2 regions of the Streptomyces sp. NPDC031466 genome follow, and region 1 is predicted to be linked to the other one. Evidence: predicted binding sites of a transcription regulator. Region 1 holds the regulator's gene; the other holds the start of a gene.
The links. The regulator HspR, encoded in region 1, represses chaperone genes until heat shock. The targets are predictions, from matches to a motif close to TTGAGNNNNNNNNNCTCAA.
Positions count from the first base shown of each region.

Region 2: a site for HspR is predicted at 1,541-1,559, ahead of lon (endopeptidase La). Genes of this name have one in related genera too.

Region 1 is NZ_JBVIJT010000005.1:301,679-305,083, reverse strand. Features, by position in the region: gene grpE (nucleotide exchange factor GrpE) at 1-34, shown strand, start outside; gene dnaJ (molecular chaperone DnaJ) at 68-1,261, shown strand; gene ACZ5GP_RS13415 (heat shock protein transcriptional repressor HspR) at 1,263-1,727, shown strand; gene ACZ5GP_RS13410 (hypothetical protein) at 1,858-2,403, shown strand; gene ACZ5GP_RS13405 (helix-turn-helix transcriptional regulator) at 2,366-3,148, opposite strand; gene ACZ5GP_RS13400 (helix-turn-helix transcriptional regulator) at 3,258-3,405, opposite strand, start outside.
Region 2 is NZ_JBVIJT010000009.1:269,600-273,004, forward strand. Features, by position in the region: gene ACZ5GP_RS23775 (spermidine synthase family protein) at 1-351, opposite strand, end outside; gene ACZ5GP_RS23780 (rhomboid-like protein) at 625-1,467, shown strand; gene lon (endopeptidase La) at 1,582-3,405, shown strand, end outside.

The DNA of each region.
Region 1 (3,405 bases):
CGAGAAGGAGACCGGTGGCCCGGACGAGGGCTGACGGCGACGAGATGAGTGAGGAGGGACGTCGGGGATGAGCACCAAGGACTTCATCGAGAAGGACTACTACAAGGTCCTCGGCGTCCCCAAGGACGCCACCGAGGCCGAGATCAAGAAGGCGTACCGGAAGCTCGCCCGCGAGAACCACCCGGACGCCAACAAGGGCAACGTCAAGGCGGAGGAGCGCTTCAAGGAGATCTCCGAGGCGAACGACGTCCTCGGTGACCCCAAGAAGCGCAAGGAGTACGACGAGGCGCGTGCCCTCTTCGGCAACGGCGGATTCCGCCAGGGCCCCGCAGGCGCCGGCGGCACGTTCAACTTCGACCTGGGCGACCTCTTCGGAGGCGGCGCCCCGGGTGGCGGTGGGGCGGCCGGCGGCGGCTTCGGGGGCGGTCTCGGTGACGTCTTCGGGGGCCTGTTCAACCGCGGCGGCGCGGGTGCCGGTGCCGGCACGCGTACGCAGCCCAGGCGCGGCCAGGACATCGAGTCCGAGGTCACGCTGAGCTTCACGGAGGCGGTGGACGGCGCCACGGTGCCGCTGCGCATGTCCTCCCAGGCCGCCTGCAAGGCCTGTTCCGGCACCGGCGACAAGAACGGCACGCCGCGCGTGTGCCCGACCTGCGTCGGCACGGGCCAGGTCTCGCGGGGCGGTGGCGGCGGCTTCTCGCTGACCGACCCGTGCGTGGACTGCAAGGGCCGGGGCCTGATCGCCCAGGACCCCTGCGAGGCCTGCCACGGCTCGGGGCGCGCGAAGTCCTCCCGCACCATGCAGGTGCGCATCCCGGCCGGGGTGAGCGACGGCCAGCGGATCAGGCTCCGCGGCAAGGGCGCGCCCGGCGAGCGGGGCGGTCCGGCCGGCGACCTGTACGTGGTCGTGCACGTCGACGCCCACCCCGTGTTCGGCCGCAAGGGCGACAACCTCACGGTCACCGTGCCGGTGACCTACCCCGAGGCGGCGCTGGGCGGTGAGGTCAAGGTCCCGACCCTGGGCGGACCCGCCGTCACGCTGAAGCTGCCCCCGGGCACGCCCAACGGCCGTACGATGCGGGCCCGCGGCAAGGGCGCGGTCCGCAAGGACGGCACCCGGGGCGATCTCCTGGTGACGGTGGAGGTGTCGGTCCCGACCTCTCTGTCGGACGCCGCCAAGGAGGCCCTGGAGGCCTACCGCGAGGCGACCGCGGGGGACGACCCGCGGGCAGAACTGTTCCAGGCCGCGAAGGGAGCATGAGATGGACGGCCGCCGTCGACAGTCCGGATTCAGTAGGGCGTACCAACTCACCGACGAGACGCCGGTGTACGTCATCTCGGTGGCCGCCCAGCTCAGCGGCCTGCACCCGCAGACCCTGCGCCAGTACGACCGACTGGGCCTGGTCTCCCCGGACCGCACCGCGGGCCGCGGCCGCCGCTACTCCGCCCGTGACATCGAACTGCTGCGCACGGTGCAGCAGTTGTCGCAGGAGGAGGGCATCAACCTCGCCGGCATCAAGCGCATCATCGAGCTGGAGAACCAGGTCGCGGCGCTCCAGTCGCGCGTCGCGGAGCTGTCCGCGGCCGTGGAGGGCGCCGCCGCGGCCATGCAGCAGCGCGAAGCGGCGGTGCACGCCTCCTACCGCCGCGACCTCGTCCCGTACCAGGACGTGCAGCAGGCGAGCGCGCTCGTGGTGTGGCGGCCCAAGAGGACGCACGAGCAGTAGGGACACCGAGGCATAGGGGACCGGCGGCGGTTCGCACGGCCTGAGTAGGCTGACGCAGGGGCCGGGAGGTGGCAACCTCCCGGCCCCCGTTCGCTGTTTTCCGCTGTTCGAACGGGGAGTTGAGCCGGCCATGGCCATGGTGGGGCTGTTCTGGATCGCCGAGGGCGATGTGTACGTGGGCGCGAAGCCGTCCGGGCTCGCCCCCGGGGTGCGGCTGACGCCGGAGGGCGTGGCGGCCCTCGGGGACCGGCAGTCGGCGTTCTGGCCGTGGGCGGACGTCCACACGCTGACCATCGACGACGTACCGGTGAAGTCGTTCAAACGGCATGTGGGCGTGGCCGTCGACCTCGTGCTGACGGTCGGCCTGGGCGGCTCGGACGAGGCCCCGACGATGACGGTGCGGATCGGCGGCGCCACGGGGGAGACGGAACTGACGGCGTACACCGCCCCGGCGGTCGGCTACTCCGCGACGGAGTACGACCTCTCCCGCGCGCTGCTCGGCCGCCTCACCCAGGGCGCGGCCACCCTCCTGACGACGCTGTCGGCGATGGCGGAGTGGGGCCGCCGGCACGAGGGGGGCTCGCCCCGGGCGGCCGCGCGGGAGGCGCTGCTGCGCGAGTGGCTGGCGGTGGCGGACGCTACTGGTCCCGCTCCAGGAGCCCCGACCGGCCGATGAGGTAGCCGAGCTGGGCGCGGCTGCCGCTGCCGAGGGTGGCGGCGAGCTTGGCGATGTGGACGCGGGCCGTACGGATGTTCATGCCGAGGCGGTCGGCGATCTCGGCGTCGGTGAGGCCTTCGACGAGGAGACCCGCGATGGCCCGCTGGCGGGGTGTCACGCCGCCTTCCGAGACCTGCGGGGCGGCCTGCGGCCACATGGGCGTGGCCAGCCGCCACAGCCGCCGGAAGGTGGTGGTGAAGTACTCCACGAGGGCCGGGTGGCGCACCTCCAGGGCGATGCTGCGGTCCTTGCTCGCCGGGATGAACGCGACGGCCCGGTCGAAGACGAAGAGACGGTCGGTCACCTCGTCCAGGGTGCGGGCCTCGGCGTCGCCGTGCAGCTGCTCCAGATAGCCGAGCACGGGCAGGGAATGGCGCGTCGTGTGCTGGTAGAGGGTCCGCATCCGGCAGCCGCGGCTGAGGATCGCCTGGTCGCGCGGGAAGGCCTCGGCCAGCGTCTCCGGCGGCCGGGTGCCGCCGGGCTGAATGGCCAAAAACTCCTCCCTGACGTCGTCCATCGCGCGGTCGATGGCCGCGTTGATGCGGCCGACGCCGTCCAGGACGGTGATGTGCGCCTCCGGGAAGGAGGCGCCCGTGACGTCCTCGCCACGGATACGACCGGCGCGGAGGGCCCGGCGCAGGTATACGGCCGAGCCCGCCTCGCAGAGATCCGTCACTGCGTGCGTCGTGAGTTCCCTGGCCATGTGTGCTCCCTCCCGCTCGGTTGAAGCGCGGCGATTCTATGCAGAGGGTGCGGGTGCGGACTGTCCTGCCGTGATTGAAGTGTCCACTTCTGGCGGCTGGTTCGGGCGGTTACTTCGGGCGGTCCGGGCTGAGCTTCGCCTGGTCGAGGATGCCCGACTGGGCGATGAGGTAGCCGAGCTGGGCGCGGCTGCCGCTGCCGAGGGCCGCGGCGATCTTGGCGATGTGGGCGCGGCAGGTGCGGACGTTCATGCCGAGC
Region 2 (3,405 bases), on a different contig from region 1:
GGCGAGTGCCGCCGCGGACAGTTCGGCGAGCGGTCCCGTCCGATGCCAGTCGATGATGGCGTCCTCGCGCTCGACCACGGTGATGCGTCCCCAGCGGGGGTCGGCGGCGGCGTGCGCGAGGGAGAAACCGACGCCGAGCCCGCCGATCAGCACGGAGGGCTCCGGGCGGTCGTCGAGGGCGTCCCGCGCCGCGTCGACGAGCAGCCGCTCGGAGCGGCCGTCGGAGGTGTCCATCAGGAAACAGCCGTTGGCGATGATCTGGAGCAGCTCACCGTGGCGCCGCAGGACGACCTCGCCGTACGGACCCTCGCGCCGGTCGAGGACGACGGGGGCGGTGGTGGGGGTGCGCATGGCGTCAGCGTAGGCGCGGGGGCCGGTGGTTCTCCGGGGAACGCGGAAGTCCTCCCCGGGCGGTGCGCGGGACGAGGGAGCCCGGTGGCGCGGAAGGCCGGTGAGGTGGGCGTTCGCGGGTAACGCTGAAGGTGCCGGCGGCGCAGAAGAGACGTGGGCAACGCGGAAGTCGCCTTGGAGGTTGCTGTGAATCGCGTCCCACGTGGCCCCGGTCATAGACAGTGCTCGAAAATTGGGCAAAGGGTAGGGCGGGACGGAAGGAGCGCCTCACTCGTGAACCAGAGCGTCGAGTCCTCGGACACCCTCATCGCCCCGGGGCCCGGGGACCGTGAGCCGCCCTCCCGCGTCGAGCCGCCCACCCGGGCCGAGTCGCCCACCCTGAACGCGCTCCCGTGCCAGCCGGGCCGCCGTCCCGCGCCGCCCGGACCTCGCGTGCCCGCCGCTGATCCCGGGCGGGCCGAGAGCGGCGGTGCCCGGTCCCGGCGGGTCGGGGCCAGACCCTGGCGGCTGCTCCCCGATCCCCGGGCCACCCCCTTCACCTTCGGCTACGGGCTCGTCCTCGCCGCCACTTCCCTGCTGAGCCGGTACGCCGACCCGGACACGGTCGACGCGCTGCTCCGGGGTTCCAGCACCGACGTCGCGCACCTCGCGCACAAGCCCGTCCTCGTTCTCGTCGCCAGCGCGCTGTGGATCGCGGGCGGCATCACATCGCCGTACGCGATCGGCTTCCTGCTGGTCCTCACCGCGCTGGAGCGTCGGATCGGTGGCTGGCGCACCGCCGGGGTCTTCCTGCTCGGGCACGTCGTCGCCACCCTGGCGACGGAGGTGCCGGTGGGCCTGTCGGTGCTCGCGGGGCATCTGCCGGACAGTTCGCTGCACCGCCTCGACTACGGCATCAGCTTCGGTGTCGCGGCCAGCGTCGGCGCGCTCGCCGGGCTGCTCACCCCCTGGCTGCGGTGGGCCGTGCTGGCCGGCTTCGGCTGGATGCTGGTCGAGGACCTGATCGAGTTCGCCGATCCGATGACCAACTGGGGCCATCTGCTGGCGCTGGTGATCGGCGTCTCCACCTGGCCGCTGCTCGGGCGCGGGCGCCGGTCCCAGACGCGCGGCGCCTGATCCTCCCCGTCCTCCCGAAGGGTGATCGCTGAGAGCGAACGCCCCCGGGGGAACATTGCGGCACTCACCAGCATTGAGTCGATACAGCTCAACTTGGATGCCGAAAGGGAGATCATGGCTACTGAGTCCACCTCGTACACCTCGCTCACTCTGCCTGTGCTGCCGCTCGACGACGAGGTGGTCCTGCCCGGCATGGTGGTCCCGTTCGACCTGTCCGACGCCGAGGTGCGCGCCGCCGTGGAGGCCGCGCAGGCCGCGGCCCGTGCCGAAGGCGACAGCAAGCCGAAGGTGCTGCTTGTTCCGCGCATCGACGGGACGTACGCCGCCACCGGCGTCCTCGGCACCGTCGAGCAGGTCGGGCGGCTCTCCGACGGCGACCCGGGCGCCCTCATCCGCGGCCGGGGCCGCGTGCGGATCGGCGCCGGTACGACCGGGCCCGGCGGCGCCCTGTGGGTGGAGGGGCAGCAGCTCGACGACGCCGTCCCCGAGCCCCTGCCCGGCGCCGTGACCGAGCTGGTCAAGGAGTACAAGGCGCTCGCCACCAGCTGGCTGAAGAAGCGCGGCGCCTGGCAGGTCGTCGACCGCGTGACGCAGATCGACGACGTCTCCGCGCTCGCCGACAACTCCGGTTACTCCCCCTTCCTCACCACCCAGCAGAAGATCGAACTCCTGGAGACCGAGGACCCGGTCGCCCGCCTCAAGCTGGCCACCGCCCAGCTGCGCGAGCACCTGGCCGAGCAGGAGGTCGCCGAGACCATCGCCAAGGACGTCCAGGAGGGCGTCGACAAGCAGCAGCGTGAGTTCCTGCTGCGGCGCCAGCTGGACGCCGTGCGCAAGGAGCTGCGGGAACTCAACGGTGAGCAGGAGGGTGAGGAGTCCGACGACTACCGCGCCCGCGTCGAGGCCGCCGACCTGCCCGAGAAGGTGCGCGAGGCCGCCCTCAAGGAGGTCGACAAGCTGGAGCGCGCCAGCGACCAGTCGCCCGAGGGCTCCTGGATCAGGACCTGGCTGGACACCGTCCTCGAACTGCCGTGGAACGAGCGCACCGAGGACGAGTACGACATCAAGGGCGCCCGGGCGATCCTCGACGCCGAGCACGCCGGGCTGCAGGACGTGAAGGAGCGCATCACCGAGTACCTCGCGGTGCGCAAGCGCCGCACCGACCGCGGCCTCGGCGTCGTCGGCGGCCGCCGGGGCGGCGCCGTGCTGGCTCTCGTCGGCCCGCCCGGCGTCGGCAAGACCTCGCTCGGCGAGTCGGTCGCGCACGCCATGGGCCGCAAGTTCGTGCGGGTCGCCCTCGGCGGCGTACGGGACGAGGCGGAGATCCGCGGACACCGGCGTACGTACGTCGGGGCGCTGCCCGGGCGGATCGTGCGCGCCGTCAAGGAGGCCGGGTCGATGAACCCGGTCGTGCTCCTGGACGAGATCGACAAGGTGGGCTCGGACTTCCGGGGCGACCCGGCCGCCGCCCTCCTCGAAGTCCTCGACCCGGCGCAGAACCACACCTTCCGGGACCACTACCTGGAGGTGGAGCTGGACCTCAGCGACGTCGTCTTCCTGGCGACGGCGAACGTCCTCGAAGCGATCCCGGAGGCGCTGCGCGACCGCATGGAGCTGGTCCGGCTCGACGGCTACACCGAGGACGAGAAGGTCGTCATCGCCCGCGACCACCTGCTCCCGCGCCAGCTGGACCGGGCGGGCCTGGAGAAGGACGAGGTCACCCTGGACGAGAGCGCCCTGCGCAAGCTCGCGGGCGAGTACACCCGGGAGGCGGGCGTACGGAACCTGGAGCGGTCCGTCGCGCGGCTGCTGCGCAAGGTGGCGGCGCAGCACGAACTGGGCGAGCGGGAGCTGCCGTTCACCGTCACCGACGAGGACCTGCGGGACCTCATCGGGCGGCCGCACCACATCCCCGAGGCCGCCCAGGACCCGGCCGAG